4 regions of the Kitasatospora sp. NPDC056531 genome follow, and region 4 is predicted to be linked to each of the others. Evidence: riboswitches for the same ligand, from Rfam matches in the RefSeq annotation. Region 4 holds a riboswitch; each other region holds the start of a gene.
What was found. A riboswitch is a leader RNA that binds a small molecule or an ion and turns the genes downstream of it on or off. The one in region 4 is predicted to bind cobalamin.
Positions count from the first base shown of each region.

Region 1: another riboswitch for cobalamin. It lies ahead of ACFQ87_RS32270 (FecCD family ABC transporter permease); the one in region 4 lies ahead of ACFQ87_RS39285 (ribonucleoside-diphosphate reductase subunit alpha).
Region 2: another riboswitch for cobalamin. It lies ahead of ACFQ87_RS20840 (cobalamin biosynthesis protein); the one in region 4 lies ahead of ACFQ87_RS39285 (ribonucleoside-diphosphate reductase subunit alpha).
Region 3: another riboswitch for cobalamin. It lies ahead of ACFQ87_RS30445 (HoxN/HupN/NixA family nickel/cobalt transporter); the one in region 4 lies ahead of ACFQ87_RS39285 (ribonucleoside-diphosphate reductase subunit alpha).

Region 1 covers NZ_JBHTTU010000056.1:24,750-26,927, reverse strand. The annotation lists gene sodN (superoxide dismutase, Ni) at 187-582, shown strand; cobalamin riboswitch at 670-821, shown strand; gene ACFQ87_RS32270 (FecCD family ABC transporter permease) at 918-1,976, shown strand; gene ACFQ87_RS32265 (ABC transporter ATP-binding protein) at 1,973-2,178, shown strand, end outside.
Region 2 covers NZ_JBHTTU010000023.1:53,780-55,957, forward strand. The annotation lists gene ACFQ87_RS20840 (cobalamin biosynthesis protein) at 1-1,062, opposite strand, end outside; cobalamin riboswitch at 1,161-1,292, opposite strand; gene ACFQ87_RS20845 (helix-turn-helix domain-containing protein) at 1,510-2,178, shown strand, end outside.
Region 3 covers NZ_JBHTTU010000048.1:29,474-31,651, forward strand. The annotation lists gene ACFQ87_RS30445 (HoxN/HupN/NixA family nickel/cobalt transporter) at 1-936, opposite strand, end outside; cobalamin riboswitch at 968-1,161, opposite strand; gene ACFQ87_RS30450 (ArsR/SmtB family transcription factor) at 1,243-1,626, shown strand; gene ACFQ87_RS30455 (hypothetical protein) at 1,696-2,178, shown strand, end outside.
Region 4 covers NZ_JBHTTU010000105.1:10,599-12,776, forward strand. The annotation lists gene ACFQ87_RS39285 (ribonucleoside-diphosphate reductase subunit alpha) at 1-1,288, opposite strand, end outside; cobalamin riboswitch at 1,479-1,622, opposite strand; gene ACFQ87_RS39290 (glycosyltransferase family 39 protein) at 1,685-2,178, opposite strand, start outside.

The sequences.
Region 1 (2,178 bases), on a different contig from region 4:
CCGCGCCACGACTCCTCCTCCTGGACCAACCGCACCCAGTCTGCCGCACGGACCGTCATCCGTTCGATGTCCGGATTACCCCGGTTCCGGGTCCGCCTTTCGCCCTAGGCCCACCGCCCGATCGCGAAACCCGGGGGGCGGAAGGGTAATCTCGGGCGCGGGAAGACGATCTAAGGAAGGACTCCCATGTTCTCTCGTCTGTTTGCACCGCGTGCCACCGCTCACGCCCACTGCGACCTGCCCTGCGGCGTCTACGACCCGGCGCAGGCCAAGCTTGAGGCCGAGTCGGTCAAGGCCACCCAGGAGAAGTACCAGGCCAACGAGGACCCGCACTTCCGCGCCCGCGCCATCATCATCAAGGAGCAGCGCGCCGAGGCCGTCAAGCACCACATCTCGGTGCTGTGGAGCGACTACTTCAAGGCCCCGCACTTCGAGAAGTACCCCCAGCTGCACCAGCTGATCAACGACACCCTGAAGGCCGCCTCGGCCGCCAAGGCGTCCACCGACCCGGCCACCGGCCAGGCCCTGCTGGACCTGATCGCCGAGGTCGACAAGATCTTCTGGGAGACCAAGCAGGCCTGAGCCTGACGCGTCGCCACCCGGCCGCCCCCGTCCGCCCGTCGGACGGGGGCGGTCGTGCGTTCACGCCCGATCCATGCCAGGTAAGGGTTGCCTGGCCTGAGTGGCTGTTATGCTGCCAGGGCGTCCGAGGGGGAAGTCCGGTGTGAATCCGGCGCTGACCCGCAACGGTGAGCGCGGCCCCGGGGGCACCCCCCGCGTCCGCGCCAGCCCGATCGCCCTCGGCCGCTGAACTCCCGACAACTCGCCGTGGACTGCGAGGGGAAGGCGCCCGGGCACGCCCCCGGCCGGCGCCCGCCCCGGCACGCCCACGGCCCGAGGCAAGGCGCGATCCTCTCGTGGACAGCAGTTCGCCCGCTCGCCGAATACCCACGCTCCCACTCGCCGTCGGCCTCGCCGCCGCCCTGCTGCTCTCCCTGGTCTCCGGGGTCGCGCTCGGCGCCTCCGGAATCGAACTCCCCCGCGTCCTGCGGCTCCTGGGCGCCGGACTGACGGGCGGCCGGCTGGACGCGAGCGAGGCGGCCGGGTACGCCATCGTCTGGGAGATCCGGCTGCCGCGCACCGTCCTGGCCGCCGTGGTCGGCGCCGGACTCGCCGCCACCGGCGTCGCCGTCCAGGCGCTGGTGCGCAACGCGCTCGCCGACCCCTTCGTCCTCGGCATCTCCTCCGGCGCGGCCGTCGGCGCCAACGCCGTCCTGTTGTTCGGCGCCTTCGCCTCGCTCGGGGTGTGGGCGATCTCCGCCTCCGCCTTCGGCTCCGCGCTGGTCGCCATGACGCTGGTCTACCTCGCCGCCCGCACCGCGTACGGCCTCACCCCGCTGCGCCTGGTGCTCACCGGCACCGCCCTGTCCTACGGCTTCTCCGCCGCCACCACCCTGATGGTCTTCGCCGCCGACCGCGGCGAGGCCGCCCGGGACGCGATGATGTGGCTGCTCGGCAGCCTCGGCGGCGCCACTTGGGGCTCGGTGCCGATCGCCGCCTGCACCGTCCTGGCCGGACTGGCCTACCTCGGCTGCGCCGCCGGGCGGTTGGACGCGCTCGCCATGGGCGACGAGACCTCCGCCTCGCTCGGCGTGGACCCTGACCGGCTGCGCCGCGAACTGTTCACGGTGACCGCCGCCGTCACCGGCACCGTGGTCGCGGTCAGCGGGGCGATCGGCTTCGTCGGGCTGCTGATGCCGCACCTGGCCCGGATGCTGGTCGGCGCCGGACACCGCCGGGTGCTGCTGATCGCCCCGCTCGCCGGGGCGCTCCTGCTGGTCTGGGTGGACATCGCCTCGCGCACCCTGCTGGCACCCGCCGAACTGCCCGTCGGGGTGTTCACCGCGGTCCTCGGGGTGCCCGCCTTCCTACTGCTGATGCGCCGTCGCGGCACCGCCCTCGGGGGTGCCCGATGACGGCCCTGACCGATGTGACGGACGCCGAGGACCTCGCCGTCGACGCCGTCTCGGTGGAACTGGCCGGCACCCGGCTGGTCCACGAGGTGCACCTGAAGGCCGCCGCCGGCCAGGTGGTCGGCCTGGTCGGACCGAACGGCAGCGGCAAGTCGACCCTGCTGCGCTGCGTCTACCGGGTGCTGCGGCCGGCCGGCGGGGCCGT
Region 2 (2,178 bases), on a different contig from region 4:
CCGCAGCAGGACGTGCCCCGCGACCGTCGTACCCAGCGCCAGCGCGCCCACCCGCCGGGACAGCGTGCAGGCCCGCTCGATGTCGTCCACCGTCACCGGCCGCAACTCCGCGCCCAGCACCGGCCGGTGCTCCACCCTTTGCCGTGGCTCCGCACTCGCCTCCGGGCGCTCCTGGCCCGGAGCCGACGCTCCTCGCTCCGGCGCTCCCTCCTGCGTCGGTCGCTTGTCGCTCGTCGCTTTCGGCTCCGGCGCGCCCTTCGGCTCGTGCGGGTACTGCAGAGTCCCGCCCAGCCGGACGCCCACCGCGCCGGCGAAGGCCGACTCGGCCTGGCCCGCGTTCGGGCTCGGGTGCGCGGAGCCGTCCCGCCGCCAGACCCGCCAGGCGGTGCGGGGCTCGGGTGCGGCGGCCACCGTCAGCAGCGCGGTGAGCCGGGCGCCCGGCCAGCCGGCCACGTCGTCCAGCCGGGCCGAGGCCCAGCCGAAGCGGGCGTAGCGGGGCGAGCGGTGGCCCACCATCGCGTCCAGGGTGTTCACCGCGCGGAAGGCCAGTAGGCCCGGCGTGCCCGCCAGAGCGCCCCAGGTCAGCGCGTTCACCACGGCGTCGGCGGTGTTCTCGGCCACCGACTCGACCACGGCCCGGGCGATCTGCTGTTCGTCCAGCGCGCTCGGGTCCCGCCCGCACAGGTGCGGCAGTCGTTCCCGGGCGGCCGTCAGATCGCCCGCGGTGAGGGAGCGGCCGATGGTGCGCGCCTCCCGGGTCAGCGAGGTGCCGCCGAGCACCGTCCAGGTCGCCGCCGCGGCCAGTGCCGCCCGCCCCAGCGGACGGCGTCCCACCGTTCGGTCCAGGGCCAGTGCGCCGGCCGCGACCGCGCCCACGCACAGCGCCGTGTACGCCGTCCCGGCCGTGCGGTCGTCGCGCCACAGACGCCGTTCGAGGCGGGTCGCGGCGTTGCCGAAGAGCGCGACGGGGTGGCCGCGGCGGGGGTCGGCGAAGCGGGCGTCGACGGCGTAGCCCGCGACGGCGCCCAGCGCGAAGGCGGCGGCGCGGGTCAGCGGGCGCACGGCGGTGGGCAGCTCGAGGTCCGACGGGGCGGGGCAGGCTGCATCGCGTGCGTGTCCTCACTCAGGGTCCGCGCCCTGGATCGACGTACCGGGGGCGAGAGTCTCCTGGCTTCCGGGTCGGACGCACCCTCGGGCCTTCCAGCGGCTTCTGACGGTCCGCCGTGGCACCTTCCGAGCGTGCTCCCCGGTGACAGTGGCGGGACCGCGCCGGACTCGCACCGGCTTCCTCTCCATGCCTCCGTTTGGCGCAAGGATCCCATCACGCGGCCGATCCACGCGTCAACCGAGGTCACGGAGGGGTTGGTCACACGGCGGCCACGGGGCGGCCACACGGCGGCCGGGTGTCGTCACTGTGCGATCGCCCAGCGCGGCGGAGGGCCCGTCAGTCCCGCTTCGTGCGTTCTGGGGCTGGGGCCACGCCGAGGACCGCGCCTACCGTTCGGTGCCATGCGCCGCCGAAAGACCCCCGCCGCCGCCCCGCCCCCGGTGCCGTTCTCGCCCGAGGCCGCCCGCGTCCACCGGGTCGGCCTCGGCCTGACCCCCGAACAGGTCGCCGAGGGCATGGCCGCCCACGGTGTACGGCTGCTGTTCGGCCACGTCCTCGCCTGGGAGAACGGCGACCTGCGGCCGGGCGAGGCCGAGCTCATCGCCCTCGCCCGCGCCCTCTGGTGCCCCGCCGCCGACCTGATGGGCGCCCGCCCGACGCGCCTGCGGGACCACCGCATCGCCCGCGAACTCGGCCAGGAGGCCGTGGCCGAACGTGTCGGCATGTCCCTGCCCGCCTACCGGGAGGCCGAACTGACCGGCCACTGGGACGGCGACCCTGACCAGACCCACGCCCTCGCCCAGGTCCTCGGCCTGCGGCTGACCGAGCTGGTCGAGGCCACCGGCCGCGCCGAGGCCCTGGACCGGCTGCTGCGCCAGTGCGTCGCCGGCCGCTGGCAGCCCCAGCTCCGCGCCCTCGCCCGCCTCGTCCCCGTCCCCGAGCCGGACCTCGCAGCCGTCCTTCCCGTCCTCCACCAGGAACACCACGTCCCCACCCACTGGGGCACGCCCAGCGTGCCCCGCACCCCCGCCCCGCCGCTCACCCCCCGGTTCTGGCAGCTCCTGGCGGCC
Region 3 (2,178 bases), on a different contig from region 4:
GACCAGCTCGATGGTGCCGATGATGAAGGCCACCGCGATCGACAGCCCGGTGATGGTCAGGTTGTAGTACACCTTGCGCACCGGGTTGGAGAACGCCCACTGGTACGCGAAGTTCATGAAGGTCCCGTCCAGAGTGTCGAACAGGCTCATCCCCGCCGCGAACAGCAGCGGCAGGCAGACGATCGCGTACCAGGGCAGCCCGGCCGCCGCACCCGAGCCGGCCATCACCATCAGGGTGACCTCGGTCGCGGTGTCGAAGCCGAGGCCCAGCACCATGCCCACCGGGAACATCTGCCCGGGCCGGGTGATCGAGCGGGTCGCCCGGTTCAGCAGCCGGGCCATGAAGCCGCGCGAGTTGAGGTGCTCCTCCAGCTCCGCCTCGTCGTACTTCCCGGCCCGCATCGAGCGGAACACCTTGAGGATGCCGAGCAGCGCCGCCAGGTTGAGCGCGCCGATCAGGTAGAGGAAGGCGCCGGAGGCCGTGGTGCCGACCAGCCCGAGCCACTTGTGGGTGGCCGAGTCGTCGTCCATCAGCGTGTTCGCCAGCTGCGCGCCGCCCGCCACCAGGGCGGCCATGATGACCACCATCGAGGAGTGCCCGAGGGCGAACCAGAAGCCGACCGAGACCGGCCGCTTGCCGTCCGCCATCAGCTTGCGGGTGGTGTTGTCGATCACCGCGATGTGGTCGGCGTCGAAGGCGTGCCGCATGCCGAGGGTGTACGCGGTGATGCCCAGGCCCACCCCGAAGACCTGGGTACCGACCGCGTAGTTGTGGGGCGCGACCAGGAAGATGAGCGTCCCGAAGGCCACCACGTGCATGGCCAGGATCACCCCCATCAGCCCGGCCGTGCGGATGGTGTCCTCGCGCTTCCACCTGAAGGTGGGCAGGACGGAGGGGGCCGCCTCAGCAGGAGTGGCGGTTTCGGGCAGGGTCATCTTCGGATCACGCTCCAGCACCTCGTGGAATGACTTCGTGAGATGCCGTGGCCGGTCTCCTGGCTTACGGGGCTTCCGGACCCGCCTTCCCAAGCGCACGAGGCGCCCAGTGGCACGTGGGTACGGACAACTCTCCCCCGATCACAGTGGCGAGGGCCGCTCCGGACTGGGACCCCTGAGGGTCCGTCACCGGTCTTCCCGAGCACCACGGCGGGGAACACCGTAGGGCTCCGGCCTCACCCTCGCAAGGTTGCGCACCTGTGCAGGTGTCCAGGATCACAGGCCCCTGCCTGCAAGAATGTCCGCATGCATCTCGTACCGGCCGACCGCGCGGGCCACCGCACCATCGACGGCCACCGGGTCTGCGAGGCCATCGCCGCGATCGGCGACACCGCGCACGTCCGGTCCTGGGCCGAGCGGTTCTCCCTGCTCGCCGACCCCGGACGGCTCGCCCTGCTGCTCGCCCTGAACCGGGCCGGCCCGCTCGCCGTCACCGACCTGGCGGTTGCCACCGGCATGCGCGACCCCGCCGTGTCCCAGGCCCTGCGGCTGCTGCGCACGGCGGGCGTGGTCACCGGAGACAAGGACGGACGCGTGGTGCGCTACCGGCTCGTGGACGACAGCATGCGCCCCCTCCTCGACGAGTGCGCCGCCGGAGAGCACCACGAACCCACCGCAGCGGCGGGCTGACCGACACTCGGGGCCGGCCGTCTCTCGCAAGGGGCACCCCGGGAGCGGCTGGATGAGTACGATCATGAGGTGCCGTCCCACCCCCACGTCTGGCCCGCCGACCGCTGGAACACCCGCCCGGTCAAGGCCCGCGTGCTGGCGGTCGCCCGCACCCTCACCTCGGCGACCCGGGTCCTGGACGTCCTCACCCTGCTGAACCAGGACGGCATCGAACGGTACTTCACCGTCAACCCCGGCTCCGCCTTCGCCGACCGCGGCCTCACCGACTACCTGCGCGGCCTGCCCGGCTACACCGTGCTGGAGTGGGAGGACGCCGTCCGCCGCCGCTTCGACCTGGCCGTCGCCTGCGCCGTCCACGCCTCCATGCACCGGCTGGACGCCCACCTGGTCGTCCTCCCGCACGGCGCCGGCTACAACCGCCTGGTCACCGAGTCCACCGGTGACACGGTCAGCGCCGCAGGCCTGTCCCGCAACGAACTCACCCACCGGGGGCGGGTGTTCGTGGACGTCCTCGGCCTCTCCCACCCCGAGCAGCTGGACCGGCTGCGGGTC
Region 4 (2,178 bases):
AGGAGTGCACCGTGCGGCCCGGCAGCGCGGTCTGGTTGGCGGCGCGGTTGGAGGCGTCCTTGAAGGTCATCCAGCCGTTGCCGGTCTGCGCCAGGGTGCGCATCATGCGGGCGTACAGGGTCTGCGCCGGGATGGTGCGGACGGCCTTGCCGGCCTGCTCGGCCTTGCGGTACGCCTCGTCGAAGTCGGCCCCCCACAGGTCGACCAGCTCGGGCACGTCGGCGGGGGAGAACAGCGACCAGTCGGCGTTGGCGTTGACCCGGCGCATGAACTCGTCCGGGATCCAGTGCGCCAGGTTGAGGTTGTGGGTGCGGCGCGCCTCCTCACCGGTGTTGTCGCGCAGCTCCAGGAACTCCTCGATGTCGGCGTGCCAGGTCTCCAGGTAGACGCAGGCCGCGCCCTTGCGCCGGCCGCCCTGGTTGACCGCGGCGACCGAGGAGTCGAGGGTGCGCAGGAACGGGACGATGCCGTTGGACTTGCCGTTGGTGCCGCGGATCAGGCTGCCGCGCGAGCGGATGCGCGAGTAGGACAGGCCGATGCCGCCGGCGTGCTTGGACAGCCGGGCGATCTGCGCGTAGCGGTTGTAGATCGAGTCCAGGTTGTCCAGCGGGGAGTCGAGCAGGTAGCAGCTCGACATCTGCGGGTGCCGGGTGCCGGAGTTGAAGAGCGTCGGGGAGGAGGTCAGGTACTCCAGGCGGCTCATCAGGCCGTACAGCTCGGCCACCTCGCGCACCGACTGCTCGGAGTCGCCGACCGCCAGGCCGCAGGCGACGCGGAGCAGGAAGTGCTGCGGGGTCTCGATCACCTTGCGGGTGATCGGGTGGCGCAGCAGGTATCGGGACTGCACGGTGCGCAGGCCGAAGTACTCGAAGCGGTCGTCGCCGGCGGTGTCGATCAGCGCGTTCAGGGCGGCGGCGTGCTTGGCGACGAAGGCCGCGGTGGTGTCGCCGATCAGGCCCTCGGCGTGGCCGACGGCGATCGAGGCGGAGAAGGAGACCGCGCCCTGGCTGTTCGCCTCGTCGACGATCTCCAGGGCGAGCAGACGGGCCGCCAGCTTCGAGTACTGGGGGTCCTCGGCGATCATCGACGCGGCGGCGTCCACGGCCAGCCCGCGCAGCTCGGCGTAGTCCGAGCCGGCGTGGCGACCGCGCAGCGCGGCGGCGGCGACATGGCCGGGGTCCACCTCGGTGAGGTCGGCGCTGCGGTCGGTGAGAAGCCGCAGCAGCGCTCCGCCGGGGTCGGAGACCGTCGGGTCGGTGAAGGCGGTACCGGAGCCCTGGGCGGGCAGGGTGGCTGAGGCAGCGGTGGTCAAGGCGCTCTCTCCTGGCGGCGATCGGCGGCGGTGATCGAGTGGCACCGGACCGATCCGGGCAGGGGAGCACGGCGCGAACGCAAACGGCGTCGCGCGACGGTGTCTCCCCGGCCCGCCCGCGAGGCCCGGAGGTGTGGTGCTGGTGCTGGCGCGGCCTCTGCGGGAGGGCCGTGGGCACGCCGTCGGCAGGTACTCGGACTCGCGGACACGGCTGCTGGAGCCGCCCGCACACCGCTGCGGGGCAGTCCCGGACTCCCACCGGGTTCCCCTGCATCGACAGCAGGAGTGAGCATACATGTAGTGCCAGCGGACTGCGGCGGCACCATATGTTGTGCCTGTCGTGTCGCTGGCGCCGACGGGCCCGGCGGGCTGTCAGTGCTTCAGGTACACCTTGTACGTGCTCGAATCACCGGTTGGGGAGGTGAACTGGGCGATCAGCCGGTACTGCCCGCCGGCGGCCAGGGCGGCGCTCAGAGCCCGGTCGGTGGCCTCCGGGGCGGTGCTGTCGAGGACCACCATGGTGAACCAGCCGTCCCGGATCGCGGCGGTGCTGCCGTCCTGGCCGTGGTGCTGCGCTCCGGCGCCGTCGCGGTAGTCCGTCCCGGCGCGCGCCGAGACCCACTGCTCGGGCTTGCTGACGCTGCCCAGGTAGTACTCGGCGAGGCCGTCGACCTCGGTGAGGTAGTGGCCCTGGGGCACGGCGTGCGCCCGCAGGACGGCCAGCAGGCGGCCGGAGTCGGGCCCGTTCTGGTAGCGCAGGGCGGACTGCTCCATCCCGAGGGCCAGCAGCGCGACCCAGACCAGGATGCCCAGCTGGGGGTGGCGGAAGTGGGCACCGATGAGCCGGGTGAGGCCGAGCCCCGCGA